DNA from 4 places in the Ochrobactrum sp. Marseille-Q0166 genome. Region 2 is predicted to be linked to each of the others. Evidence: predicted binding sites of a transcription regulator. Region 2 holds the regulator's gene; each other region holds the start of a gene.
What was found. Region 2 encodes PhoB, which activates phosphate uptake and scavenging genes when phosphate is short. Its sites were predicted from a motif close to TGTCATNNANCTGTCAT; they were not measured.

Region 1 (7,377 bases), 1.3 Mb from region 2:
CGCGCTGTGAAATCAGTAGGCTTAATGCAGAGTAATCACGGATCCCGGGTAGTTTTCCGATGATCTGTTTGACGACACGTGTATGACGTTCGAAACGACCTTCCAATCCACAGATCATTGCATCTGCTTCGTCGCGCATTACCGCAAGAGCAGCAATGGCTGTCGAATTCGTACGAACGATAGTGCGTGCGGCTTCTGGGGTTATACCTTGTCGGCCTGCGTAAGACAGGTAAAGGTCCACATAATCACGATAGCGGGGATCATCTTCAGGATTAATAAGGTCAAAATCTACACCTGCGCGGATTTTCAAACCATAGCGGCTAAGGCGAGTTTCAATAACGTGCGGGCGACCGACCAGGATTGGCGAGGCGATACCTTCTTCAATCACAACCTGAGCCGCGCGTAATACACGTTCATCTTCACCGTCAGCATAAATCACGCGCATTGGTTTGCTTTGCGCGCGTGCTGCGGCAAAAACCGGCTTCATGATAAGGCCGGACCGGAAAACGAAACGCGTTAAGCGATCTGTATAAGCTTCCCAATCTTCGATTGGGCGTGTTGCGACCCCGCTGTCCATTGCGGCCTTAGCAACTGCGGGCGCGATGCGCAAGATCAAGCGCTGATCGAAGGGAGATGGAATAAGGTAGTTGGGCCCAAACGTCGGTGTATCACCCGAATAGGCGCGGGCCGCTACATCTGAGGGCTCTTCACGGGCAAGCGCAGCAATTGCGCGCACCGCAGAAAGCTTCATTTCTTCATTGATGGCTGTTGCACCAACATCCAGCGCACCGCGGAAAATGTAAGGGAAACAAAGAACGTTATTAACCTGATTTGGATAGTCCGAGCGTCCCGTACATATCATCGCATCAGCGCGTGCTTCGCGCGCCGCCTCTGGCATGATTTCAGGGGTTGGATTGGCGAGCGCCATAATAAGCGGCTTCTCAGCCATCTGCTTGAGTAATTCGGGCTTCAGCACACCCGCGGCCGATAGACCGAGGAATACATCTGCACCGCCAATAACATCAGCCAGAACGCGAGCATCTGTTTTTTGAGCGTACACGTCTTTCCAGCGATCCATAAGGACGTTACGGCCTTCATAAACAACGCCTTCAAGATCGCAGACAAAAATATTCTCACGCTTTGCGCCAAGCTTAACGAGCAGGTTAAGACAGGCGAGTGCCGCAGCGCCCGCACCAGAAGTGACGATCTTTGCACTTGCGATGTCTTTACCTGCCAGTTCCAGACCATTAAGAACAGCGGCAGCAACGATAATAGCCGTTCCATGCTGGTCATCATGGAAAACCGGGATATTCATCTTTTCACGAAGCTGTTCTTCAACTTCGAAGCATTCCGGCGCCTTGATGTCTTCAAGATTGATGCCGCCGAACGTAGGTTCAAGCGCTGATATTACATCAACCATTCGGTTGATTTCATGCGCATCAATTTCAATATCGAAGACGTCAATGTCTGCGAATTTTTTGAACAGGACAGCCTTGCCTTCCATAACCGGCTTTGATGCAAGTGCACCAATATCTCCAAGACCCAAAACTGCTGTGCCATTCGAAACAACGGCTACGAGATTACCGCGCGCTGTATATTCAGCAGCGGTCGAAGGGTCTTCATGAATTGCGAGACACGGAGCAGCGACACCAGGTGAATAGGCAAGTGCAAGGTCGCGCTGATTGCCGAGCGGTTTGGTTGCCTGAATCTCAAGTTTTCCCGGCTTTGGATAGCGATGAAAGAAGAGAGCCGCTTCATCAAAATCCGAACGCGTGGAGGTTTTAGGTGTCTTTTTATTCGTCATGATCGCATCGCTTTCCGGTTCATGCTTGCAATAGGGGAATTTCGCAGATGGCAATTCGCACCCGTTGAGCCAATGTCGCTTCTATCTCAAACTTCCAAAATAATGTAGGCCCGATTCTAACAAGCAGTTATTACGCAAATGCGGTAATATCAAATCAACTGCTCTTTTATCCACGTTAGAAAATTTAAATTTTTTATTGGATGCAGCGAGATAATGTCTCGTTCAAAATATGAAAAAATTTCAAGTATATTTTTAAGGAAAGATAATTTTATGCTACTTATATTTATCCTTCTTTTTAGTAATCAATACTATTTGTGAATTAAAATTTTTAAATTAGATTAATTATAATTAGCTAACAACATTATTCGATTTATTTGTTCAAAAAGTGAGTTATTATAACATCTTATTTTGTAAAAATCGGAGTAATTTTAATGAAAGATAATTGCAATGACGTAGTTTTCTCTGAAACAATTATTTCAAGGTATGATGATCAAACAGGTGATTTCTTTTTATTAGGAAAATCAATAAAAAGAATTTGTCATGATGTGAAAATAGAGGGCTGTATCGATTTATTATGGCCTAATTTTTTCCAGAAGAATATGTTTGATGATAATTTGCAATTTGCTCTTGGGCAGGCGCGAGAGCAGATCTTTCATTACACTGAAGAAATCGACGATACTTTACTGGAAATGTCACCGCTGGAGGCAATTCGCGCTTTGGTAAGCCGCATTCCTGATGGTAATGACTTTACGACCGCACTGCACGTGGTCGCTGCACCGGCGGTATTTGCACCTGCTTTCATACGTATGAAACGTGGAAGGCATATAATTCGCCCTGATTCATCGTTGCCTCATAGCGCAGATATTTTACGAATGATGAATGTTTCTATGCCTGAGCCGCAGGAAGCGCAAGCTCTCGATACCTTTCTTATTTCTGTCGTGGATTTTGGCCTCACACCAGCAACGTTAGCTGCGCGAATTTCAGCATCGGAACGGCAATCAATTACGTCCTCAATAATTACTGCTCTTTCTGTTCTTTCAGAAAAAAATCAAAAGTGTAATCCTACCGCAGCTTCGAACATCCTCGATATTCTTTCATCGGAAAAAATGACGGATGATTGGCCAGTTGCTGCCATTGATGGCAATGCGCCCACTCAAGAACGCGGCAGCTTATCAACGTCTAATGGAGATGTAAGAGCTGACATAATCAAGTCAACGCTCGTCAATCTTCAGAACGATATAGGCTTAAGAGTTTCAAGTAAGGTATCTTTAATTGAAAGTCTTGACGATAAATTTATAGATGACCAAAATAACTATAATGGGAATAACGGATTATTCACTCGACACAAGATTTATTCTGCTCTGCTACTAGAGCAGTTGGGTTTTCCTTCAGAGGTGTTCAGTTGTGTAGTCGCTATGGGACGAACTGTCGGTTGGGTTGCTCATTGCCGTGAGCAAATGCAAACCCCTTGGCTTGTTCGCCCGACGTTGCGATATACAGGGGTCGAAGAATAATCATTGCTGATTATTCGCGTTAGCATGGGTGCAACGAGTTTTAGGTTGCATAATTTCCATCGTCATATGCCTGTGACCTGAATCAGGTCTTCTTCGCTCAAATTCAGGTTGCCATCGGAAGGACAACCCAATGAGCGAAGAACAGACTGCGCCAAAGAAATACCGCACCCTGTTCGTTTCTGACGTGCATCTAGGTTCTAAAGCGGCTCAGGCCGAACTTTTGCTGGAATTTCTGCGCCGTCATGATGCGGAAATGATTTATTTAGTTGGCGATATCGTTGATGGTTGGCGCTTGCGACGCAATTGGCATTGGCCACAAGAACACAATGATGTTGTGCAGAAGCTTCTGCGCAAAAGTCGTAAGGGCGCGACGATCATTTATATCGCCGGCAATCATGATGAGTTTCTGCGCAATTTCCAAGGGACGCATTTCGGTGGTATCGAGGTGATGAACCGTGCAATTCATGAAGCGGCTGACGGACGTAAGTTTCTCGTAATTCACGGTGACCAGTTTGACGTAGTGGTACGAAATGCGCGCTTCATCGCCTATCTCGGTGATTGGGCTTACGACACCGCCATTTGGATCAACACGATTATGAACCGCGTACGCGCCAAGTTTGGCCTTCGCTATTGGTCGTTTTCTGCTTGGGCGAAATTCCGGGTCAAAAAAGCGGTTAACTTCATCGGTAAATTTGAAGACGTGGTTTCAGAAGAGGCGCAGCGCATTGGTGTCGATGGGGTTATCTGCGGACATATCCATCATGCAACAATAGAGAAAATGAATGGTGTTGAGTACATCAACACAGGGGACTGGGTTGAGAGTTGTACAGCGGTTGCGGAGCATTTTGACGGCCGTATGGAATTGCTCGAATGGGCGAAGCAATTGGATCAAAAGCCGTTGCTACCCGCGGTTATGGATGTAAACACCGGCGGCAAAATAGTCGGGTTCCCGAAAGTGCCACGAGAAACGGTAAATGGCAGCCGATAAAAAACTTGTCATCGTTACAGACGCCTGGCATCCGCAAGTAAATGGCGTTGTAAGAACGCTGGCTAAATGCTGCGAGCTGATGAAGGAGCGGGGATACGAGGTGATCGTGATTTCCCCAAAGGATTATCGCTCAGCCCCGTGCCCGACCTATCCAGAAATTCGACTCGCCTTAACAAGGCCTTCGACAGTTAGACAGCGACTGGTCAAACTAAAGCCGGACTACGTGCATATTGCAACGGAAGGCCCGCTCGGGTTTATGGCGCGACGCGCTTGTCTTAAGATGGGGTGGAGTTTTACGACGAGTTTCCATACGCGTTTTCCAGAATATCTTAGGGACCGGGTCCCCATCCCGCCAAAGTGGACCTACGCATTTCTTCGCCGTTTTCATAATGCGGCGTCGCATACGCTTGTTCCAACTCAGTCAATCATTGATGATTTGCAAGGGCGTGGCTTCACCGGGTTGGAGCTTTGGACGCGCGGCGTTGATCGCAAGTTGTTTCATCCGCGAGATAAATTGGCGAAGCAATGGCCAAAACCAGTGTTCATATGTGTTGGACGTGTCGCCACAGAAAAGAATCTACCCGCGTTTTTGGAGCTCGAGCTACCGGGAACCATGCTGATCGTTGGGGACGGCCCGGAACTTGACGATTTGAAAGGCCGTTTTCCGAAAGCCCATTTCGTAGGCAAGAAAGAAGGCGAAGATCTAGCGCGTATCTATGCATCAGCCGATGTATTTGTGTTTCCAAGCAGAACCGACACATTTGGCCTCGTTTTGCTGGAAGCCATTGCATCGGGTTTGCCTGTTGCGGCATTTCCAGTTCCGGGATCTTCCGACGTTGTTGGTACCACCGGAGCAGGAATTTTATCCGAAGACTTGCAAGCTGCCTGTTTAGCAGCCCTAAACATGCCAGCCTTCGATCCGGCGGAAGTGCTGAAGAATTTCACATGGGAAGCCTGTGCGGACATCTTTGAAAATGTTTTGTCTTCCACAAAAAGTGTCGCACAAACTATGAGGTATCCGGATAATCAGCCCCAGACAACCGCTTCCGGGGGATAAACCAGAGCTCCCTCGTAAAGCAGTCCCGGTTCACGATCATGCGCCAATAATAATGGTCCATCGAGGTCCACAACATTGGCTTTTTGTGCAAGCAGAACTGCTGGGGCCATACCAAGTGATGTACCGACCATACACCCAACCATGATTTGCAAGCCCAGAGAACGGGCTTTCTCTCGCATAACCAGGCCTTCCGTCAATCCACCGGCCTTATCAAGCTTGATATTAACGGCATCATAGCGCTTGGCGAGATCTTCCAACCCAATCGACGTATGAACGCTTTCATCAGCACAGATAATTACGGGCCGTTTAATCCGACTTAGAATTTCGTCTTTGCCAGCGGGCAGGGGCTGCTCGATCAAAACCACACCAGCTTCGGCTGCCGCAATCATATTTTTTTCAATATTTTCGTTGGTCCAACCTTCATTCGCATCAATGATTATGCGGCTGTTGGGGGCAGCATTGGCAACTGCATGAATGCGCTCGATGTCATTATCACCGCCCATTTTAACTTTGATAAGCGGATAGTGCGCGACCTTTGTAGTTGAATCCGCCATCTCAGCCGGTGTGCCAAGCGACACGGTGATTGCGGTTTCCAAAGGATGTGCCTCTATACCCAGTGTTTCTGCTACGCTTTTTCCAGAAAGCTTGGCTTCAAGGTCCCACATTGCGCAGTCGACCGCATTACGGGCCGCACCTGCTGGCATAATTGTCTGAATTGCTTGGCGTGTGACACCCGTTTCGATCATCGCGCGCACCGCTTCAATCTGTTCACTTACACTTTCGATTGATTCGCCATAACGTGCATATGGCACGCATTCACCTCGGCCAATCCTACCATCTCGACTTAACTCGCACACAATGACAGATGCTTCGGTCTTCGATCCGCGAGAGATTGTGAATTTCCCGGCGATAGGATAGCGTTCGTGAATGATTTTCAAACTACTGTGCATGGATATGCCCTTTAGGACGCGGTATTTCGGTCGTGTAACGACTCGTATAAGAGGCTAAGACATGTTGACCGATGCTGCCGACAAAGCAAGTGCTGCTACAGATCTCGCGCCTAAGATTGATTTGGCAGAGCACGAAGGTGTGCGTCGCATCGCTCTGAGCGGACGCTGGGTTTCGCAGAGCGTCGGTCTGGTTGACGGTAAAATGCGTGAACTCGAAAAAATGGGGGGCTCGCAGGCCGTCAATATTGAAGCGTCAGGTGTGGAAGGGCTAGATACAGCTGGAGCATGGCTAATCGAGCGGTTGCGTCAGAAGCTTTCGTCACAAAATATCGACGTTCAGTTAGAAGGCATTAAACCGGCTTGGCTGCCGCTTGTAGAAGAAGTTGGCAGCTCAGTTCAGCGAACGCTGGACGTGCAGCAGATAAAAAAGCCGTTTTTTATCATCAAAATGCTGGACTCTATCGGTCGAGGTGTCGCTGCCGTTTATCAGGATTTCCTGATGGCCATGCATATTTTGGGTGCAACCATTCGTGGAGCACAGCTCAAAGCAGGGCGCGGTAGCGGGATTCCATTTCCAGCAATCGTCAAACAGATTGATCGGATGGGTGTCGGTGCGATTCCTATCATCGTCCTCATGTCTACAATTGTTGGCGCAATTATAGCCCAGCAGGGTGCGTTTCAGTTGCGATATTTCGGGGCTGAAATATTTGTCGTTGATCTTGTTGGCATTCTTGTTCTGCGTGAGTTGGGCGTTTTGCTCACTGCCATCATGATCGCTGGCCGCTCGGGCAGTGCAATCACGGCAGAAATAGGCTCCATGAAGATGCGCGAAGAAACTGATGCGCTGACGGTCATAGGGCTTAATCCTGTCGGGGTGCTTGTTTTCCCTCGGCTTGTCGCGCTGGTGGTGATTTTGCCTCTTCTCACGATCGTTGCTGATTTATCTGCCTTGGTTGGGGCCGCCGCCGTTACTTATTTTTACTCAAATATCTCTCCCGAAGCATTTATTTCCCGCTTGCATGATGCCGTGGCATTGAACACATACTTTGCGGGTCTTATTAAAG
Region 2 (7,377 bases):
ATAGAGCCAGCCAGCGGCGCGATCAAAACTCTCATCCGACGCATTTTCATACCGTGCCAGCGCGATTGCATCATCGGAGAAAAATGGCGTTACAACGCCTGCTCCGGCCTTATAGGCGTGTTTTGCGATCAGACGCACCAGCGGCAGGGCCACGACAGGTGCCGTGATGACCAGATCCTGCCCCTCCCGCAATTGCAGCCCGACGCGCACGGCAACTTCGGCCAGACGTTCGAGTTTTACCGGATCGATGACGGGAGCATTATTGTCATGTGCCATATGGCTGCAAGCCTCGTGTTTGAAAGAATCAGTGGCAGTTTAGAGCGCTTTTCAATCTAATTGCATCAGATAAGCGCCTTAACTCCTTTTGGGCGCAAATCTTGTCTGAAAACTGCTTCGCACTTTTCAGAACGTGCCAGGAAAAATGGCTTAATTTCACTGCGCTTTTTCACGCCACTGCGCTATATTCAAATCGCGGTCGATTGAAACTTTTATTCAATGAGAGCAACGGCTATGAAGAAAAGCGTGCTTATTATCCTCGGTGTGGCTGGCCTGCTTGCTGGTTGTCAGACCATGACACCAGAACAACGCCGCGCCGCCGACGAACAGGCTTGTCGCGGCTACGGTTTTAAACAGAAATCGGACGCATTTGCGAATTGCCTGATGCGGCTTGATCTCGACCGCCGCGCAGATCGTCGCGAATGGCAGAACAGAGCTGATTTCTACGACAGGCCGATGGTAATTTATCAGCCCGTTCCGGTAGCAGTGCCTGTGAAATGAAAAAAGCGCCCTCTCAAGGGCGCTTTTCAATTTCTCGTTCAACAGAATTCTCAGAGCGGCGATTCCGGGCGTTCCTGCGCGAGAAGCATTGCGCCTATGGCATCTACATGCTTCTTGTCGGCAGCATATCCCAGTGACACATTCTGTACAGATGGCGCTGTTTCACCAAAAGTCGGCTGATAACTTGCAACCTGCATCAGACCAGGCTTTTCAGCAGGTTTCACAGGAAGTGTCGCCAGTCGATCACCACGCGCCTGTGGACCGACACCACCGTTTTGCTGTGCCTCGTTGGTCTTTGCAGCTTCAGCCAAAGCGACCTGTACCGTTGGCTGAGCCTCTGGAACAGTCCCATCCTGCTGTGTCGTCACGTTATAAAACGGTCCTTCAGGCATAGAGGGCGACTGTGGCGTTGATACGTAAGCGAGATTGTAAGGCGTCTGGGGAACCGGGTTCTGCAATTCACCGTCACGACCACGCTTTTCGTAGAAAGAATTTCCACCGGCGACCAGGACATAGTGCATGTTATTATAAGGGAATTTGAGCCCCGCGGTATGGAAGAACATCGAGTTCTTCAGGGACGGATGGCGCTTACCCTTAAGCACAGCATCGGCTGCAGCCTGAACATCCGGCAGAGCCTTTGAATTCATTTTACGGGTCAGAACGCCGGGAGCGAACTGGTTCTTCTGACCGACAACGCCGCAAATCGTATCCGGATAGCTCCCTGATGCGAGGCGGTTCATAACCACCGTACCAACGGCCATCAGACCATCAGGACTCGAACGGTTCGATTCAAAGAACATCGCACGCTCGAGGCATTCCCTGTCTCTGGCGGTGTATGTGAAAGTCTTGACGCCATTGACCGTCTTGACGTGGCTGGCCGCCGTCTTTTCGGTTTTTGTCTTGGTCGTACCACTGGTCGTCGTGCAACCCGCCACCAAAAATGGTGCCGCGAGCAAACCCAGAATAACCAATGGTTTCTTTGTGGAAGCGCGCGTCAAAGGCTCAATCTCTTAATTTGCATCATTACGACCCTTAATTGATCCAGTCTGATTTCACTTCTTGAAAGCACTTCAAAAAAAGCCGCTACATCAGGCTGGCGTTCAAGCCAAATCGAACGAAAACTAAAATTCAAACGTCTTGCTAATCTTCTTGCCGTGCAAGGATTGCGGATTTTTAGGCAAAAACAAGGCAAAAAATCATATTTCAAAATCGGAGTTATTGCGGAAAACACAGCTTCAGCAACTCGAATCTCCGCTTACCCTTATGTGCTAAGCCATTCTAAATTATTAATAAATAGTTAAAGTATTTATTCAAAACTCATAAGCTGTTGATTACACGCGATTCATTTACCATACGATACGCACCATATGACTGCCTTAATTCGTTAAAGCTTTAACATCCTACTAAGCCTCAGAAATCGACTATGAAAAAACCAGAAATAATTTCGCATACAAGAACCTGCTTACCTTTGGTCAACTTTGTGAAATAATCTGTAACATCGTGTGACATGTGTGATTATGGAACCGTTTTCCCTTAAAAATTACGAATCGGAATGAGTTTTCCAATAGAAAAAAGCCCGCCGCCAGTCAGGCAACGGACCATCATCAAGCTTCGAATAATCCTAAATGATCACCCAAATGAATAGCCTGCACCGCGAACCGTGCGGATCGGATCGAGTGTACGGCCAATATTGATTGCCTTGCGCAGACGCCCCACATGGACATCGACGGTGCGGTCATCAACATAAATATCCGGTCCCCAGACGCCATCCAATAGCTGACTGCGCGAAAAGACCCGTCCCGGAGACATCATGAAATATTCGAGTAAACGGAACTCTGTCGGTCCAAGACGAATTTCTTTTTCCTTGCGATAAACACGATGCTGCTGACGGTCGAGCACAAGCTCGCCAACTTTAAGCACATGCGAGAGAACACTCGGATTGGCACGACGCAGCATGGCTTTGACGCGCGCCAGCAGTTCCGGTGTCGAAAAAGGCTTCACCACATAATCATCGGCACCAACACTCAAGCCCCGAACGCGCTCGCTTTCTTCGCCGCGCGCCGTCAGCATGATCACCGGCAGCCGCTCGGTTTCTGGCCATTGACGCAAGCGGCGGCATAGCTCGATGCCCGAAACCCCGGGCAACATCCAATCGAGAATAAGAAGGTCCGGCACGTTTTCACGCAGCGCAATCTCTGCTTCATCGCCGCGCAATATCGTATCGACGTGATATCCCTCGGCTTCGAGGTTATAGCGCAACAGCACGCTCAACGCTTCTTCGTCTTCAACCACAGCAATCTTGGGTGCCTGTGACATGCAGTGTTTCCTATAGAGTTAAGCCTGGTGGCACATGCAATTCCCCCGTTCGACCGCGTGCCGCCGCGCTTTTTTACATATTCCAATGGCTCACTGGATGGTTACAGCAAGCCATGCGTTCAGGATTTACGAGCCTCATCCACGACAATACCGTGGCTCAGATCTTCTTTCGGGCGTTCTGCAGGCATTTGAAGGCCAGTCACAATGTAATAGACCGTTTCAGCAATATTGGTGGCATGGTCGCCAATACGCTCTATGTTCTTGGCGCAGAACAGAAGATGCGTGCAGGCCGAAATGTTACGCGGGTCTTCCATCATATAGGTCAGAAGTTCGCGAAACAGCGACGTGTACATCGCGTCGATTTCATCGTCACGATCGCGGACGATATTGATCTGCTGGACTGAACGTGTCGCATAGGCGTCGAGAACGTCTTTGAGCTGCGTCAGAGCAAGCTCTGCCAAGGTTTCAAGTCCCCGGTAAAGCTTGCCCGGTTGACGCGATTCCGAAACGGCGGCAACGCGCTTGGCAATATTCTTGCCGAGATCCCCTACACGCTCCAGATCGGCTGAAATACGGATGGAGCCAATGATTTCCCGCAAATCAACCGCCATTGGCTGACGCTTGGCGATGATCATTACGGCCTTGTCATCAATCTCGCGCTCGCTTGCATCGAGGATGAGATCGTCGGAGATAACCCGCTGCGCCAATGCGTTGTCGGCATTGACAATCGCCGCAACAGATTGCTCGACCATGCGTTCCGCATGACCGCCCATTTCGGCAATCTTGTGGGTTAGGAACTGAAGTTCTTCGTCGTATGCGCTAACAGTATGCTGAGACGCCATGATGGACCTCTGATTAAAAATGCAGGAAGCGGAACCACCGTCGGTTCGCGCCTTTGCCAAAATATTGTTTAGCCAAAACGACCAGTGATGTAGTCCTGCGTGCGCTTTTCTGTCGGCGCTGTGAACATCACGTCGGTGTCGCCAACTTCCACCAGATTGCCCAGATGGAACATGGCGGTACGCTGTGAAACACGTGCAGCCTGCTGCATCGAGTGGGTCACGATGACGATGGTATAGTTCTGACGCAGCTCGTCGATCAGCTCTTCGACCTTGGCCGTTGCAATCGGATCGAGTGCCGAGCAAGGTTCATCCATGAGGATCACTTCAGGGCTGACCGCAATCGCACGCGCAATGCACAGACGTTGCTGCTGACCGCCGGACAGGCCGGTTCCAGCATCGTGCAGGCGATCCTTCACCTCTTCAAAAAGACTGGCCTTCTTCAGGCTTGTGACAACGATTTCTTCGAGGTCTGTCTTATTACGAGCCAGTCCATGAATACGTGGGCCATAGGCCACGTTTTCAAAAATGGATTTTGGAAATGGGTTTGGCTTTTGGAACACCATACCAACGCGGGCCCGCAGTTCAACGACATCAATCTTCGGATCATAGATGTCTTCATTGTCGAGCGTAATCTTGCCGGTGATACGACAGCCTTCGATTGTATCGTTCATCCGGTTGAGCGAACGAAGGAAGGTGGATTTGCCACAACCAGAAGGGCCGATCAATGCTGTCACCATCTTTTCCGGTACGTCCAGATCGACTTCAAACAGAGCCTGTTTTTCGCCATAGAACACACAGACCTTGTCGCCACGCATTTTGATCGAAGGGGCGTTGGTGTTCATTTTTTCTCCTACGGCTTTTTCGAGAGATCTTTCGGTCATGAGATTCATCATTTCTCTCCCGTTTACCAGCGGCGCTCAAAGCGGCGGCGCAGAATAATTGCTGCAATGTTCATAACTGCCAGGAACAGGAGCAAGACGATAATAGCGCCTGATGTCCGTTCTACAAAGGCACGCTCGGCTTCATTAGCCCACATGAAAATCTGCACAGGCAGAGCCGTAGCAGGATCCATTGGGGTTGCAGGCATATTGGCAACGAAAGCCACCATGCCGATCAGTAGTAGCGGTGCGGTTTCACCCAGCGCTTGGGCAAGGCCGATAATCGTTCCGGTCAGAATGCCGGGGGCTGCGAGTGGCAGCACGTGGTGGAACACCATCTGCGTTTTCGATGCGCCAAGACCAAGCGCGGCAGAACGAATTGATGGCGGCACAGCACGAAGTGCAGAGCGTGTCGCAATGATGATGGTTGGAAGCGTCATCAGTGTCAGCACCAGACCACCAACGATAGACGCCGAACGCGGCAGATTGAAGAAATTGATGAACACCGCAAGCCCAAGCAAACCGAAAACAATCGATGGCACAGCAGCGAGATTGTTAATGTTGACTTCAATGAGGTCAGTCAGGCGGTTCTTCTTGGCATATTCTTCAAGATAGATTGAAGCGGCCACGCCGATTGGCAGGGCGAGCACCAGCACAATCATCATCATGTAGAAAGAACCAACCAGCGCAACACCCAGACCCGCGGTTTCAGGACGGCTCGAAGCGCCATTCGTGAAAAGACCCCAGTTGAAAGCTTCCCTCATCATGCCTTCATCGGTCAGGGTCTTGATCCAGGCAAACTGGCGGTCCGAAACCTTACGGTTTGCTTCCGGAACTGCGACATCGATCTGGCCCTTATAGGCAGAATCAATATCAGCGGCAGCGAGTACGGGAACGATCTGCGTTGTGCCAATCAGTGATGGATTATCCATCACCATCTGGCGCAGCTGAACACGCACACCATCCGAGAAAAAGCGTCCGACTTCACGCATTTCTGCTCGATTTGATGTCGGAACACCGAGCTTTTCAGCCAAAGCGTTACGCACCAGAAGTGGATAATTGGCGGTGATGAGCACATTCGGATCTGTTGCCAGTTTATTGCCCGGATCGATAACTTGTGCGTCAAGCTTGACCGGCAAATAGATTGTCGTCTGTCCGAAAGCTGTATAGCCCTTCGAGAAAACTGAAAACAAAAGCGCGCATAGAAAGAACACACCTATCGCAATGGCGACCACGCCATAGAGACGGAAGCGACGTTCAGCAGCGTAGCGACGCTTGATCCCGATATCGCGGCGCTGGGGCTTTGGTACCGCCGTGCCGGCATTGAGAGTTGAATCGGACATTATTCGTACTGCTCCCGGTACTTGCGGACGATATAGAGCGCAAAGATGTTCATAATCAGCGTCAGAACGAAGAGGGTGATACCCAACGCAAAGGCAACCAGCGTCTGCGGCGAGTCAAATTCAAGATCCCCCGTGAGCTGACTGACAATTTTCACAGTAATCGTCGTCATTGCTTCAAAGGGATTGGCGGAGAGACGTGCTGCAACGCCAGCTGCAAGAACCACAATCATGGTTTCACCAATCGCACGCGAGGCCGTCATCAGTAATGCACCGACAATGCCCGGAAGGGCTGCTGGCAGAACAACACGTTTGATTGTTTCAGAGCGCGTTGCGCCAAGACCAAGTGAGCCATCGCGGAGTGAACCGGGAACCGCTGTTATAATGTCGTCGGAAAGCGATGACACAAATGGGATCAGCATCACGCCCATTACAAGGCCAGCAGTCAGCACACTCTGCGCCATAATGAAACCCTGACCGCCAGCAATGGCAGCCGAAAGATCACGCAGGAACGGACCAACCGTTATCAATGCGAAGAAACCGTAAACAATAGTGGGGATACCAGCCAGAAGTTCAAGCACGGGCTTAACGACAGTACGAACACGCGGCGATGCATATTCGGCCATATAGATTGCCGAGAAAAGACCGACCGGCACCGCAAACAGCATGGCAACAAAAGCAATGTAAAGTGTGCCAGCCAAAAGGGGGATCAGCCCGAACTGTCCGACTTCACCACCTGAACCGGCAGCTGCAAAGCGTGGGTCCCAGACCGTCCCAAAGAAGAAGTCCATCGGGGCAACCGACTGGAAGAAGCTCACTGTCTGGAACAGAACAGAGAACACGATGCCGATAGTTGTGAGAATTGCGATACCGGATGCAGCGATCAACCCCCAAAGAACAATGCGCTCGACATTGTTGCGTGCACGTGTGCGGCGCTTGATGCCGGAAAGACCGAAAATCAGGCCAGCAACCGCAATAACCAGGGCAATTGCGCTGCCAACGGTGTGGGAAACCTTACTCGCTTTATCAAGGAACAGAGCAACCGGGACCATATAGTCCTGACCTTCTGTTGCAAGCGCCACGCCTTTTGAGCCGAGAACATCACGCGCTTCCTTGTAAGTCTGCGGGAAACTGCCGATTTCAGCCGGCGTCAGCTTTTGTATACCATCAGAAAGACTGCGGATCATGCTGAGCTGCAGACTCCGCTCAGAATATGAACCATCT
Region 3 (7,377 bases), 1.6 Mb from region 2:
TTCTGTTCAAGGTGTTGCGCACTGGTTGCGTGTCAATCTTTTTGCCACGCCTGTCGATGCTGCTTTGACAGTTTTTGGTCTGGCGCTTGTGGCATGGTTTTTACCGCCCATTATCCAATGGCTTTTTGTGAATGCCGCCTGGACAGGAACAGACCGTACCGCATGCCTCACTATCGTTCAGGGTGGTGTGCAACCAGAAGGTTGGTCAGGCGCTTGCTGGGCTTTTGTAAATGCCAAGTATCAGCAATTTATCTATGGGCGCTATCCGCTTGATGAACGTTGGCGCGTTGACGTGACCGCTTTATTGTTTGTCATTTTGCTTTTGCCGTTGCTCATCCCCAAGATTCCGCACAAGGTGATAAACGCGGTTCTGTTCTTCTTCGTGTTCCCCATTATTGCTTTTTTCTTGTTGGTCGGCGGCTCTTTTGGACTGCGTTATGTCGAAACTTCGCTTTGGGGCGGCCTTTTAGTAACACTGGTTCTGTCGTTCGTCGGTATCGCGGTGTCGCTGCCTCTGGGTATCGTATTGGCGTTGGGACGAAGATCAAAGCTGCCCGTCATAAAGACGCTGTCTATTATCTTCATCGAAACGGTGCGTGGTGTTCCGTTGGTCACAGTGCTGTTCATGGCCAGCGTAATGTTGCCGCTGTTCCTGCCGCCGGGTGTAACTTTCGACAAGCTGCTTCGAGCGCTTATCGGCGTGGCACTTTTTGCGTCGGCTTATATGGCAGAAGTGGTGCGTGGGGGCCTACAGGCTATCCCTCGAGGCCAGTATGAGGGCGCCGATGCACTGGGTCTCAGCTACTGGCAAAAGACCAACCTCATCGTTTTGCCACAGGCTTTGAAGCTCGTGATACCCGGTATCGTGAACACATTTATTGGCTTGTTTAAAGACACCAGCCTTGTTTACATCATTGGTATGTTTGATCTGCTCGGCATCGTTCGACAGAATTTTTCCGATGCAAACTGGGCTTCTCCACAGACACCTGCAACTGGATTGGTCTTTGCGGGCTTCGTGTTCTGGATTTTCTGTTTCGCCATGTCGCGATACTCTATATTCATGGAACGACGGCTCGACACAGGTCATAAACGATAAGAATAAAGGGAATAGTCCAAATGAGTGCACAAAGCGCCCTCCCGCAATCAGAGCTTGGTGTCGAAATCGACCGGTCAAAACTCGAAGTCTCGAAGACCGAAGTGGCCATCGAGATCAAGAACATGCACAAGTGGTATGGTGAGTTCCATGTTCTGCGCGACATCAATTTGAAAGTCATGCGCGGCGAACGCATCGTCGTTGCCGGACCATCGGGTTCCGGCAAATCCACCATGATCCGCTGTATCAACCGTCTGGAAGAACACCAGAAGGGCCAGATCATCGTTGATGGCATCGAACTCACCAATGATCTCAAGAAGATCGATGAAGTGCGTCGCGAAGTCGGCATGGTGTTTCAGCACTTCAACCTGTTTCCGCATCTGACCATTCTGGAAAACTGTACGTTGGCGCCAATCTGGGTGCGCAAGATGCCCAAGAAGCAGGCGGAAGAAATCGCCATGCATTATTTGAAGCGTGTGAAGATTCCAGAGCAGGCCAACAAATATCCGGGCCAGCTTTCGGGTGGGCAGCAGCAGCGTGTGGCGATTGCCCGTGCGCTTTGCATGAGCCCGAAAGTGATGCTGTTTGATGAGCCGACATCGGCGCTCGACCCGGAAATGGTCAAGGAAGTGCTCGATACGATGGTCAGCCTTGCGGATGAAGGCATGACGATGATCTGCGTAACGCATGAAATGGGCTTTGCACGTCAGGTTGCAAACCGCGTGATCTTCATGGATCAGGGGCAGATTGTTGAGCAGAACTCACCAGCCGAGTTCTTCGACAATCCGCAGCATGAGCGCACCAAGCTGTTCCTGAGCCAGATTCTGCATTGAAAAAACAGGTTGCATCTTAAAAAACACCCGCCGCTAATAACGGCGGGTGTTTTCTATTTGCTGCCCGACTTTTCGCAAAGCTGAACGTGGTTGCCGAACGGGTCAAAGTTGCAAGAGGTTTACGGTTCTTAAGGAGGAGGTTAGCGTGACAAGATGTCATTGGTCTGAACATCTACCATCGGAAGCTCACCGCGAATTTTATGACTTTTACAGCAAAGAATGGTGGACCGCAGCGCGATCGTTTGAAGACGTCGTACATATGTTGGACCATTGCGACCTGACGATTTTTTGTCATGATGCAGAGGGAAGCATAATCGGCTTTGCACGCGTATTAAGCGACTTCACCTTCAAGGCGATGATCTTTGATGTGATCATCGCAGAAAAAGCTCGCGGTCATGGACTTGGAAAAACAATTATTCAACGCATATTATCGCATGAAAAGTTGCGACGTGTGAAAAGTTTTGAGCTTTATTGCCCCGAAAGACTGGCGCCTTTTTATGAGAAGCTAGGCTTCTTGAAGGGATCGTCGGAGTTGCTTTTCAATCAGCCCCGAACAGCCTGAGCGGCATCGTAGCCATAAAGCCAGTCCAGATCTTTCAGGAAAGTATCTGGACTGCGCATCGCAAAGAGGATGTTGCGTCCCAGCGCAAATACACCTGTAGCGTGATAGGCAAAGCGGTTCAGTTGGCCCCGTTTTGCAACAGCTGCGATTCGCTCTTTGCGAATAGAATCAAATCGCTTCAGCGCTGAATTCGGCTCGCCGTCATCCAATGCTTCGGCCAGTGCTGCCGCATCTTCAATTGCCATGGCAGCACCCTGCGCTGCAAAGGGTGTGACTGCGTGAGAGGCGTCACCGAGAAAGACCGTTCTGTCCGGGCCGACAAATTGAGCCTCAGCCATTTCAAAAAGCGGCCAGTAGGTCCAATCGGTTGGAGCTGAGAGAACATCACGCACAGGATTGCTCCAGCCTTCATAGAAAGACTGCAATTGCACTTTGTCACCTGTCTTCGACCACACCTCACCAGGATTATCGCCGGTCGTTATGGCGACGAAATTGAAGAAGTCGCCGCCCTTTACCGGATAAGCAATGAAATGCGCTTTCGGTCCAAGCCAGGCAGAAACGGACTTTTTTTCCGGTACGGCGGCGCTGAAACTTGAGGGTAGGGCATTAGCTGCCAGTGTTGTACGCCACGCGATATGACCGCTGAAACGTGCTTTATCATATCCGGCCGTGGCGCGCTGCGCAGACCAAACACCGTCGCAAGCAACCAGATAGGCCGCTGCAATATCTTCATCTGCTCCACCACGTCTGATCGTTGCGGTGAGGCCGTTTTGATCTGCTTTATGGCCAATAATCTCAGCATCGAGATTAATCTCGATATTTGGATTCTCAAGGCAGGCATCTAACAGCGCTGTTTGCAAATCAGCACGATGGCAAACGATATAAGGATGACGCCAACGTTTGAATGCCTTGTCGCCGAGTTGCATGGCGAGCAGTGGGCGAGCCTTACGCCCATCCATGAGATAGAGTGCTTCTGGCGTAACGGCTTGTGAGGAAAGGCGGTTTGCAACGCCGAGGCGTTCAAGGTGGCGCATCGCATTCGGAGCCAGCTGCAAACCTGCGCCAACTTCGGACAGGGCTTTTGCTTTTTCAACCAGCTGAACAGTCCATCCGCGCGCTGCACATTCAAGCGCGGCACTCAGACCGGCAACACCGGCCCCTGCAATCAATATGCGTCCCTTGACCAAGCTGCTCATAATATCAGCGGCACGAATGCCGTTATTTATGTTTAGGCAGCTTTATCCGCAGGCGCATCATAGACGCAGCCAGCAGGTAGAGTTTCATCAGCGTGAAGCTGCGGGTTGTAGCGATAGAGTGTCGAGCAATATGGGCAGACGACTTCGCTTTCATGACCCATGTCGAGAAAAACATGCGGATGATCGAAGGGCGGGTTCGCGCCGACGCACATGAATTCCTTGACACCGATTTCAATGGAATTGTGACCAGCGTCGTTCTGGAAGTGCGGAATGATGTGATCGGACATAATATGCTCCGGCGCTTTTGGATCGTGGTATTCAGTCTGAATAGTTATTTTTAAAGCGTTTACCCCGAACGGCTTGTTTCTGGAAGTGTTTTCATCAATTCTGGAGACAATTTAGGCGGTTTGCTATCAAACTGTCATATGACAGCCATAGGCTTATGGTCGCGCCGGGATTTTCCGGTAAAAGCCGGGACAGGAAAAATGAACGAAAACAGCATTATGGCATCACAAACGACTGATTTGACCATTCAGCCAGCCAACGGTCTTTCCGCGGAAAAGAATCTCGGAAAAGTTGGGGGTGCTCAAGAAGCTATGAATGATGATAAGATTTCTGAGCTGATGCAAAGCCCGGAGCGCTTTGTCAATCGTGAGTTTTCGTGGCTGCAGTTCAACCGTCGTGTTCTGGAAGAAGCTGGCAATACACGCCAGCCGTTGCTTGAGCGTCTGCGCTTCCTGTCAATTTCTGCAGCCAATCTCGATGAATTCTTCATGGTGCGTATTGCGGGTCTGGCGGCACAGGTGCGTGCAGGTGTTGCCATGCGCAGCGCCGATGGTCGCACACCACAGGAACAGCTTGATTTTGTTCTGGAAGAAGTAGGCCGTCTTCAGGAAGGGCAGCAGGAACGCTTGCGCACGCTGCGCGAAGAACTTGAAAAAGAAAATATCGAGATCGTCCGCCCATCAGCCTTGTCGGAAACAGAAAAAGATTGGCTGGAAGGCCATTTTCTTGAAACGATTTTCCCGGTTCTGACACCGCTTTCAATCGATCCTGCGCATCCATTCCCGTTTATTCCAAATCTTGGTTTCTCGATTGCGCTGCAACTCGCACGCCGCCTCGATAGTCATCCAATGACGGCGCTTTTGCGTATTCCGGTTGCGCTGAAGCGCTTTATCCAGCTTCCGTCTGAACAGCAGAACTCTTTCCGCTTTATCACCATTGAAGATGCAGTCAGCCTGTTTATTGGTCGTCTGTTCCCTGGCTATGAAGTTCGTGGCGCCGGAACATTCCGCATCATTCGCGACAGCGATATAGAAGTGGAAGAAGAGGCGGAAGATTTGGTTCGACTTTTCGAAACAGCTTTGAAGCGCCGCCGCCGTGGTCAGGTGATCCGTATAGAGTTTGATGCTGAAATTCCTGAAGCATTGCGGGTTTTTGTTGCAACTGAACTCGGTGTTTCCGAAAACCGTATCAGTGTTCTTGAAGGTCTTCTTGCGCTCAACATGATTTCGGAAGTTGTGTCGGTTCCGCGCGATGATCTGAAATTCGTGTCTTACAATCCGCGTTTCCCCGAACGTATCCGTGAGCATGGCGGCGATTGCTTTGCCGCAATTCGGGAAAAGGACATAGTGGTCCATCATCCATATGAATCATTTGACGTGGTGGTGCAGTTTCTTCGTCAGGCTGCGGCTGATCCGGATGTGCTTGCAATCAAGCAGACGCTTTATCGTACATCCAATGACAGTCCCATTGTGCGTGCATTGGTTGATGCGGCCGAAGCTGGCAAATCGGTAACGGCCCTTGTCGAGCTGAAGGCGCGTTTTGATGAAGAAGCCAATATTCGCTGGGCGCGCGATCTGGAGCGTGCAGGTGTTCAGGTGGTGTTCGGCTTTATCGAACTGAAGACGCACGCAAAGATGTCGCTGGTTGTTCGCCGTGAAGATCAGAAACTGCGTTCCTATGTTCACCTTGGTACGGGAAATTACCACCCGATCACGGCGCGTATTTATACCGATTTGTCGTTCTTTACTTCAGATACTGATATTGCGCGAGATGTTGCGCATATCTTTAATTTCATTACCGGTTATGCGCAGCCAGCCGAGGAAATGAAAATCGCGATCTCACCATTGACGCTTCGCGCGCGAATCTTGAAGCACATTGAAGATGAGATTAGCAATGCGAAGGCTGGTAAGCCCGCTGCCATCTGGATGAAGATGAATTCGCTGGTTGATCCACAGATTATTGATGCGCTCTATAAAGCGAGTCAGGCAGGGGTTGATATTGAGCTGATTGTACGCGGTATTTGCTGCCTGCGTCCGGGGGTTCCAGGTCTTTCGAACAACATTCGCGCGAAGTCGATTGTCGGACGTTTTCTCGAGCACAGCCGTGTTTTCTGTTTCGGAAATGGGCATGATTTGCCGTCCGACAAGGCAATCGTCTATATCGGTTCTGCCGATATGATGCCGCGCAATCTGGACCGCCGTGTCGAGACTTTGGTGCCAGTAACGAATGCCACTGTACACCAGCAGATTCTGTCGCAAATTATGTTTGCCAACATAATTGATAACCAACAGAGCTATCAGCTACTTGCGGATGGTACCTCTCGCCGGATAGAAAAGGCGGATGGAGAAGAAGCCTTCAACGCGCAGGAATATTTCATGACAAATCCCAGCTTGTCTGGTCGAGGAAAGTCACCGAAGTCATCTGCCCCACGCCTCACTGCGCATCGTAGACGTGCACAGGCTGAAAGAAAAACGACTTCATGAGTCCAGCAGTTGCACAAGGCCGTTTGAAGGGGCTCAAACCCGTTGCGGTTATCGATATCGGTTCCAACTCGATCCGAGTCGTTGTTTACGAGGGCATCGTCCGGTCTCCGACAGTGCTTTTCAATGAAAAGCTTCTCTGTGGTCTTGGTAAAGGATTGGCCAAGACCGGAAAGCTTAATGAGAAGTCCGTCGATATTGCCTTGCGCGCATTGAAGCGTTTTCGCGTTCTGGCCGAACAGGCGGGGGCGGTTTCAATTCATGCACTCGCAACAGCCGCTGCACGTGAAGCGAAAAACGGTCCCGATTTCATTTCGCAAGCCGAGGCCATTCTTGGACGACACATTGAAGTGCTGACCGGTAAGGAAGAAGCCTATTATTCTGCTTTGGGTATCATTTCCGGTTTTTACAAACCGCAGGGCGTAACTGGCGACCTTGGCGGTGGCAGTCTGGAGCTGGTTGGCGTCAATGACCACGAGGTCGGCGAGGGGATTACCCTTCCGCTTGGTGGTTTGCGTTTGCAGGATATGTCCAACGAGCAGTTGCCGGAAGCCGCGAAGATTGCCCGTACGGAATTGGCGCGCGCAACGCTGCTTGAAGAACATCAAGGGCAGGTTTTTTACGCTGTGGGTGGTACATGGCGAAATCTCGCCAAGCTGCACATGACGGCCAAGCATTATCCGCTGCACGTCATGCATGGCTATGAGATGGATCCGGTGGAAGCAAAGAGCTTTCTCACAAGGGTTGCCAAAGGCAATATCGACACGATGCGCGGCATCGAAGCTGTATCCAAGAACCGTCGCCAGCTTCTTGGCTACGGTGCGGCCGTTCTGCTCGAAACCATTCGTCGAATGAAGCCCTCCAAGATCGTATTCTCGGCGCTGGGTGTTCGTGAAGGCTATCTCTATTCGTTGCTGCCCAAGAACGA
Region 4 (7,377 bases), on a different contig from region 2:
AGCTGGTGGCAATTGGAGCCATGACCAGAACAGTTGCAGCATTGTTGAGAAACGGTGTCACCATCATAGCTGTTATGAGAATGAGTGCGAGTGCACCATATGGCGGTAATTGATGGCCGATGCTTGATAGCCATTGTGCGATGAGTTCGGTGCCGCCTGTTGTCCGCAATGCATCGGAAACGGGAATAAGCGCGGCAAGCATCACCAGAATTGGCCCGTCGATTTCGTCATAGACCTCGTTGATGGGAATGACTTTAAACAGCAGCATGGCCACCGCTGCCGCAAAAAATGCTATAGCCACAGGCACAAGGCTGAAAGCTGTTGCGCCAATCGCGGCGATTAAAATTAAAAGGGGAATGAGTGCCCTCCTGACGCTGCCGAGCATGAGCTTACGACGTGCCAATGGCAGCAGCTCAAACTCTGTCAGGAAACTCGAAAGATTGGCTTGCCTGCCTTGCAGAACGACGACATCGCCAAAGCTGAGACGTACTTCACTCAGTCGTTCTGAAATACGCTGTCCCGGACGGCTGACGGCCAGCAGATTGACTTCATAACGAGCATAAAGATCAAGCTGTTGTGCATTGAGGCCTTCAAGGCGAGAGTTGGTGCCGATAACAGCTTCAACAGTTTCAATTTCTGTTGAGCCACTGGTTTCTGACGGGTTGCGGTTCTTGGAAAGAGTAAGTTTTCCGGAACTTACAACCGTATCGAGTGCTTTCGGATCGCCCTCAAGCAAAACAACATCATTTTCTTTCAGCCTGGTGTCAGGCAAAGGCGTTATGCGACTGTTCCTGCGAACGATGGATGTTACCATCGCTTCGCCTTCGGCAGGCTTGATCAGATCGCTTATCCGCTTGCCAATTACCGATGAATTGGCAGTTACGCTTGCCTCGGAAGCATAGTTTTTGATTTTAATGGCTTCATCCAGCGAAACATTTTCGCGCGTTCGCTGTGGTATGAGCCAATAGAAAGTCACAAGGTAAATCAGACCGACAACGGCTAAAACCGCGCCCACTGGTGTGAAGTCGAACATCGTAAATGGTTCGCCGACCATTTCGCCGCGTATACGTGAAACGACGATGTTTGGTGATGTGCCCACCTGTGTCATCAGGCCGCCAAGCAGTGCGCCAAAAGCCATCGGCATCAGGAAGGTTGAAGGCGATACATTGGAACGGCGCGCAAACTGAAACGCGACAGGGATCATGATTGCAAGAGCGCCAACATTTTTCACGAATGCTGATAAAACCGTCACGATTGCGACGAGAACGGCAAGCTGTATGCGCACATTGTTCAGGTCGGGAAGAAAGCGTTGTACGGCCTCCTGCATGAGGCCCGATCGCGCCACGCCTGCACTCACAATGAGTGCGCTACCAACGATGATAACAATGTCATCGCTGAAGCCGGTAAATGCGTGATCGAACGGAACGACTCCAACGGCGACGGCCAGCAGCAGCGAACACAGGGCTACGATGTCGTAGCGAAACTTACCCCAGATAAATGCCCCCATCATGAGAATAATCACTGCGAAGGACAGTATCTGCTGATGGGTCATGTAATGCGCATTCCTCGAGAATAGAAAAATATTCTATTTTGTGTAGCGCATAAAAAAGAAAACGAAAATGACTAAATCAAGCGAGTTCTCATGTATCGGGCGCTCAAAATCCGAACGCCCGATAATGAAATTAGTTGCTAACGCGGCGGCCATCCGCGCCGAAAATATGGACATCTTTCGCAGATGCACCAATCTTCACAACCTCATCAATTGAATGTTCTGAACGACCCTGAACGCGGAAGATCAGCGGCTTTCCATCAGAGAGTGAACTGTGAATATAACTTTCAGCACCAACAAGCTCGATAGCTTCAATACGGACTTCTGCATTGAAACCGTCGGCTTCCGCTTCGCCATTTTCGATAATGCGAATGTCTTCCGGTCTTACACCGAAGGTGTACTTGTCCGAAGGAAGTATCACGGAATTGCCCGGCTTCCAGACATTTTTCTCGTTACTCTCGAGCAGGTTCATGGATGGTGAACCAATGAAAGTTGCAACGAAAGTCGAGGCAGGCTTTTCGTAAAGCTCGATGGGCGTGCCGACCTGTTCGATATTGCCAGCGTTGAGCACCACAAGACGGTCTGCCATGGTCATGGCCTCCATCTGGTCATGGGTCACGTAAACGCTTGTTGTGCCAAGCGCACGCTGAAGACGCTTGATTTCAACGCGCATCTGTACGCGCAGCTTCGCATCGAGGTTTGATAGAGGCTCATCGAACAGGAACGCAGAGGGTTCACGAACAATCGCACGACCCATCGCGACGCGCTGGCGCTGACCACCCGAAAGCTGGCGTGGCTTGCGATCAAGGAACTGCTCGATTTCAAGCGCTTTTGCAGCTTTGGCAATACGGCGCTCAATTTCGTCCTTTGGTGTTTTGCGGTTTTTCAAGCCATAGGCAAGATTATCGCGCACAGACATATGCGGGTAGAGCGCATAGTTTTGAAACACCATTGCGATGTCACGTTCGGCTGGTTCTACGTCGTTAACAACGCGCTCACCGATGGAAATTGTTCCGGCTGTGATGCCTTCAAGACCTGCAATCATACGCAAAAGGGTAGACTTGCCACAGCCTGACGGGCCGACGAGGACGACGAACTCGCCGTCCTGAATATCCAGCGAAACGCCTTTGATGACTTCAACACCGCCGCCATAGCTCTTGCGGACATTATCAAGAGTGATCTTGCTCATTATTTTTCCGTTTCCACGAGACCTTTGACGAACCAACGCTGCATGAGAACAACAACGAGGATCGGCGGTATGATAGCCAGAATGGCCGTAACCATGACGTAGTTCCACGGTGTGGAAGCATCAGCGAAATCCACCATACGGCGTAGACCGATGATGATCGTGTTCATTTTCGCATCATTGGTGACGAGCAGCGGCCACAAATACTGGGTCCAGCCATAAATGAAGAGAATGACGAAGAGGGCAGCAATATTCGTCTTTGACAGCGGTAGCAGGATGTCGCGCATGAAGCGGAATGGGCCTGCATTGTCGATGCGCGCAGCTTCGACCAATTCACCGGGAATGGTCAGGAAGAACTGGCGGAAGAGGAATGTTGCTGTGGCCGATGCCATAAGCGGCAGTGTGAGGCCTGCATAAGTGTCGATCATACCCAGATCGACAATAACCTTATAGGTCGGCAGAATACGCACTTCGACCGGCAACATCAGCGTGACGAAGATCATCCAAAAGAAGAACATGCGGAACGGAAAGCGGAAAAATACAATCGCGAAAGCCGACATGAAGGAAATGATGATTTTCCCGACAGCAATAAGCATTGCAACCACGAACGAATTCCAAAGAAGCCGCTCAAGGCTCACACCGACCACACGCTCGACGCCGCCGAAAATGGCTTCATTGTAGTTTTCCAGCATATGACCGCCAGGCACTAGCGCGATCGGTGGGCGTATAATCTGTCCTGATGTCATCGTAGAAGCGATGAAAGTATAATAAATCGGAAAGGCAACAACGATAATCCCGATGATAAGGATCAGGTGACCTAACAGATTGGAGACTGGGCGCTTTTCAATCATTTTCGCCTCACTCACGAATAATGTACGCGCTTCTCAACGAAGCGGAACTGGAATGCGGTCAGGGCGATCACGATAATCATCAGAATAACGGACTGCGCCGATGAAGAGCCGAGGTTAAGATTGACGAAGCCGTCGTTATAAACCTTGTAGACCAGAGTTTCGGTTGCTTTGGCAGGGCCGCCACCTGTTACGGAGTGGATGATACCAAAGGTGTCGAAGAACGCGTAAACCGTGTTGACCACCAGCAGAAAGAAAGTGGTTGGTGCCAGAAGCGGGAACACGATCGACCAAAAACGCCGTGCGCCGCGTGCGCCATCTATGGCGGCCGCTTCAATCAGCGATTTCGGGATTGCCTGAAGGCCTGCGACAAAAAACAGAAAATTATAGGAAATCTGCTTCCATGCTGCCGCACCCACAATCATAGCCATGGCCTGATTGCCATTAAGCAGCGGATCCCATGCAAAGCCGGCACTGCGCAACATATAGGCAAGTGTACCCATCGCAGGGTTGAACATGAACAGCCAGAGCATGCCAGCTACGGCCGGTGCCACGGCATAAGGCCAGATCAGAAGTGTTCGATAGAATGTCTTACCCCGAATGACACGGTCGGCAGCGGTTGCAAGCAACAAGGCTGCGCCCATGGCAACGAATGCTGTCAGAAGATTGAAAACAATCGTCACCTGCACGGAATGCAGATAGTTCGGATCCGATAGCACATTGGTAAAGTTCGCCAACCCGACAAAGGTGGACTTCAGCCCAAAAGCGTCTTCACGCATGAAGGACTGATAAATTGCCTGACTTGCTGGCCAGAAGAAGAAAATCACAGTCAATATGATCTGTGGGGCCAGCAGAAAGTAGGGTAAGATCTTGTTTGGAAACGTGACACTTTGCACCGGAATTTCCTTACGATAGCAATGCCGCCAAACCCGTTTTGGGAAGGCGGCACACTTTAGTTCATCAAATTATTGTGCTGCAGCAATAGCTTCGTTGGCGCGTTTTACAGCGTTGTCGAGAGCAGTCTTTGCATCCTGCTTGCCTCCGAGCATCGCTTCATACTCTTCATTGAGAATGTCACGAACCTGCGGCAGATTGACGAGGCGCACACCCTTCGAATTTTCTGTGGGGGCTTTGCCCATCATCTGAAGGATTGGCGTCTCACGGCCCGGATTCTTTTCATAGAAGTCCGAGTTCTTCGTTGCTTCATAAGCGGCCATTGTCACAGGAAGATAGCCGGACTTTTCATGCAGCTTCTGCTGAATATTGGTCTGCGAGAGGAAGTTGAAGAACTGTGCGATGCCCTTGTATTGATCGTCGCTGAGGCCAGCAAAGACCCAGAGGCTTGCTCCACCTGGAATCGTGTTCTGTGGGCCATGCCCCTCATAATAGGGCAACTGGCCGATGCCGTAATTCATCCCAGATTTCACCACGTCGCCAAGGCCACCGGAGGATTCGGTTAACATTGCGCATTCGCCAGACGTAAAGAGCTGCTTGGCTTCAGATGTACGACCGCCATAGCGGAAGGTTCCATCTTTGGCGAGGTCGGCAATTGCCTGAAAGTGTTCAACGAAGAGCGGCTCATTGATTTTGAGTTCAACGTTGGTGCCGCCAAGACCATTTTCATTGGTGCCAAAGGAAACATTGTTCCAGGCAGAGAAGTTTTCAGTCTGAATCCATGTCAGCCATGTCGTAGTAAAACCACATGGCGAAGCGCCACTTGCCTTGATTTTCTTGGCTGCTTCAAAAACTTCCGGCCAGGTCTTTGGTGGATTGTTCTCGTCGAGGCCAGCTTTCTTGAAAGTATCTTTATTATAATAAAGGATCGGCGAAGACGAGTTGTATGGGAACGACAACATGGTGCCGTCTGGCTTCGAGTAGTAAGCGACAATACCTGGCAAATATTGAGACTTGTCGAATTTATAACCACCTTTTTCAAGTACGTCCGCAGCAGGAACAATTGCTCCTTCAGCCGCCATCATGACACCGCTGCCGGCATCGAAAACCTGAATGATTGCAGGTGGCTGCTTGGAACGGAAAGCGGCAATGCCAGCATTCAACGTTTCTGGGTAGCTGCCTTTATAGACCGGAACGATTTTATATTCGCTTTGACTTTCATTGAACTCTTTTGACAGCTCATTGACCATCTCGTTATTGGCACCGGCCATGCCGTGCCACCAAGACAACTCAGTCTGAGCGAAAGCCTGTGAACCAACAGTAAGGGCGAGGGCGCCGGTCAGCGCGGAAGTCGTGATCAGACGGGTAAGCATATTTCCTCCTCGGAAATGAGGTTTCGTGAAGTTCAAGAATGGACTCGATCCAATCTCATGCTCCGATACCTGCATTATGGTTATTACACTTATATGACTGCTATTTCGCTATAGGGCAACTTTTCTCTCCCTAAATAGAATAAAACCGAAAATGTTAATTGGTGAAAGGAAAAAAAACGAAAAAGAATCGATAATTATGTGTAGAAGATGTGGATAGTGTTCCGATCAGTCGTTCCATAGGTTCAGCATAGTGATTTTTGATCGCAGCTGACCACTTTGCATATTATTAATATGAAATATTCATTTCATTAAAAAAATGAGCAAACTCATGGCCTTGCGCTGCCATTCGAATCCCAATTTAAGTGAGTTGTCTTAAAAGCTGTTGATATGAATTTTTTAGGCAGTTTTGATCGCACGCTACTATTTTGAACGTAGGCAAAGCATTGCCAAAATATCTTACGGAGTTTTTATGCCCATCCATATCGACTGGAATGCAGCGTCTCTGTCTGCAAAGCTTCATTCCAGAAAGTGGGCCAAAGATGAACCCGGTGGTGTCATCATCGGTTTTGATTTGGGCGGTGTGAAGTTTGCCTATGCGGGAGGGCTTGAGAGCCTTTCTACGGGCATACCATTTACGGCAAATACGGTCGTTCGCTACGCTTCCATCACCAAGCATATTTTCTGCGCAATGCTTTTGCGTCATTCTGATGTGATTGCTCTTGGTGATCGTCTCGGTGAACACCTCCCGGAATTGCAGATGCCGTTAGCGGATGTAACCATCGCCGCTGCGCTGGATATGACAGGTGGTTTACCAGATGTACGTGAGTGCCTGACTTTATTGGGCCTGTCGGTTTACTCTCATACAAATTCCGAAAGCCTAATCGAGTTTCTTTCGACTTTGACGCGTCTCAATTTTTCTGCGGGGACTGAGATCTCCTATTCCAATACGGGTTATCGACTGGTTGAAGAGGCACTTAACCGTAAAGGCATATTTTTAAAAGATTTTGTACGTTCAGCGATAAGCCAGCCGCTCGATATAGGTATGGATGTTCCAGATATGTGGGCAGATCCTGTCAAAGGACTCGCGCCCGGTTATTGGAAAAACGGAGATAAATGGCAGGAAAGCTCGGCAGGCCTTCATCTTTCTGCATCTGGGAGCCTTGCTGGCAGCGGCATGGCGCTTACGAAATGGGCGCAGGCACTTCTTGCCGGTGGGGAGGGCTTCCGTGGATTGCTGTCGGAGCTGTCGGCGGAACATTTTCTAAGCGATGGTCGTGCGACAGGCTATGGGTTCGGCCTGCGCTGGAACGAAGTGGACGGGAAACGTCTTGTCGGCCATGGTGGATCGCATCCCGGATATAAAAGCTATTTCCTTCTCGACCCTGCTGACAAGACGGGCATAATCGTAGTTTCAAACCGCGAAGATGCAGATACATATAAGATCGCCCGTGACTGCATGGCCGCGCTCAATGGACTTTCGCTTCCTGCTGCGACCGACTCCATCCCGGATGGATTATATGTCGCTGA

Region 1: H5024_RS07520 (UDP-2,3-diacylglucosamine diphosphatase) is a predicted target of PhoB. The motif match lies at 3,379-3,395, and genes of this name have one in related genera.
Region 3: H5024_RS08810 (RNA degradosome polyphosphate kinase) is a predicted target of PhoB. The motif match lies at 4,104-4,120, and genes of this name have one in related genera.
Region 4: ugpB (sn-glycerol-3-phosphate ABC transporter substrate-binding protein UgpB) is a predicted target of PhoB. The motif match lies at 5,933-5,949, and genes of this name have one in related genera.

What each region holds. Positions count from the first base shown of each region.
Region 1 covers NZ_JACJUO010000001.1:1,578,846-1,586,222, reverse strand. Annotated here, with positions in the region: gene H5024_RS07530 (NADP-dependent malic enzyme) at 1-1,804, opposite strand, end outside; gene H5024_RS07525 (citrate/2-methylcitrate synthase) at 2,236-3,318, shown strand; gene H5024_RS07520 (UDP-2,3-diacylglucosamine diphosphatase) at 3,449-4,306, shown strand; gene H5024_RS07515 (glycosyltransferase family 1 protein) at 4,293-5,363, shown strand; gene dgcA (N-acetyl-D-Glu racemase DgcA) at 5,333-6,313, opposite strand; gene H5024_RS07505 (ABC transporter permease) at 6,375-7,377, shown strand, end outside.
Region 2 covers NZ_JACJUO010000001.1:265,194-272,570, forward strand. Annotated here, with positions in the region: gene H5024_RS01215 (aminopeptidase) at 1-276, opposite strand, end outside; gene H5024_RS01220 (hypothetical protein) at 511-777, shown strand; gene H5024_RS01225 (cell wall hydrolase) at 828-1,775, opposite strand; gene phoB (phosphate regulon transcriptional regulator PhoB) at 2,407-3,093, opposite strand; gene phoU (phosphate signaling complex protein PhoU) at 3,213-3,935, opposite strand; gene pstB (phosphate ABC transporter ATP-binding protein PstB) at 4,004-4,777, opposite strand; gene pstA (phosphate ABC transporter permease PstA) at 4,840-6,156, opposite strand; gene pstC (phosphate ABC transporter permease subunit PstC) at 6,156-7,377, opposite strand, start outside.
Region 3 covers NZ_JACJUO010000001.1:1,849,012-1,856,388, reverse strand. Annotated here, with positions in the region: gene H5024_RS08835 (amino acid ABC transporter permease) at 1-1,096, shown strand, start outside; gene H5024_RS08830 (amino acid ABC transporter ATP-binding protein) at 1,117-1,926, shown strand; gene H5024_RS21605 (GNAT family N-acetyltransferase) at 1,973-2,488, shown strand; gene H5024_RS08820 (FAD-binding protein) at 2,470-3,675, opposite strand; gene H5024_RS08815 (zinc-finger domain-containing protein) at 3,717-3,971, opposite strand; gene H5024_RS08810 (RNA degradosome polyphosphate kinase) at 4,170-6,452, shown strand; gene ppx (exopolyphosphatase) at 6,449-7,377, shown strand, end outside.
Region 4 covers NZ_JACJUO010000002.1:1,190,639-1,198,015, forward strand. Annotated here, with positions in the region: gene H5024_RS16780 (SLC13 family permease) at 1-1,552, opposite strand, end outside; gene H5024_RS16785 (sn-glycerol-3-phosphate import ATP-binding protein UgpC) at 1,683-2,738, opposite strand; gene ugpE (sn-glycerol-3-phosphate ABC transporter permease UgpE) at 2,738-3,586, opposite strand; gene ugpA (sn-glycerol-3-phosphate ABC transporter permease UgpA) at 3,598-4,479, opposite strand; gene ugpB (sn-glycerol-3-phosphate ABC transporter substrate-binding protein UgpB) at 4,549-5,850, opposite strand; gene H5024_RS16805 (serine hydrolase domain-containing protein) at 6,320-7,377, shown strand, end outside.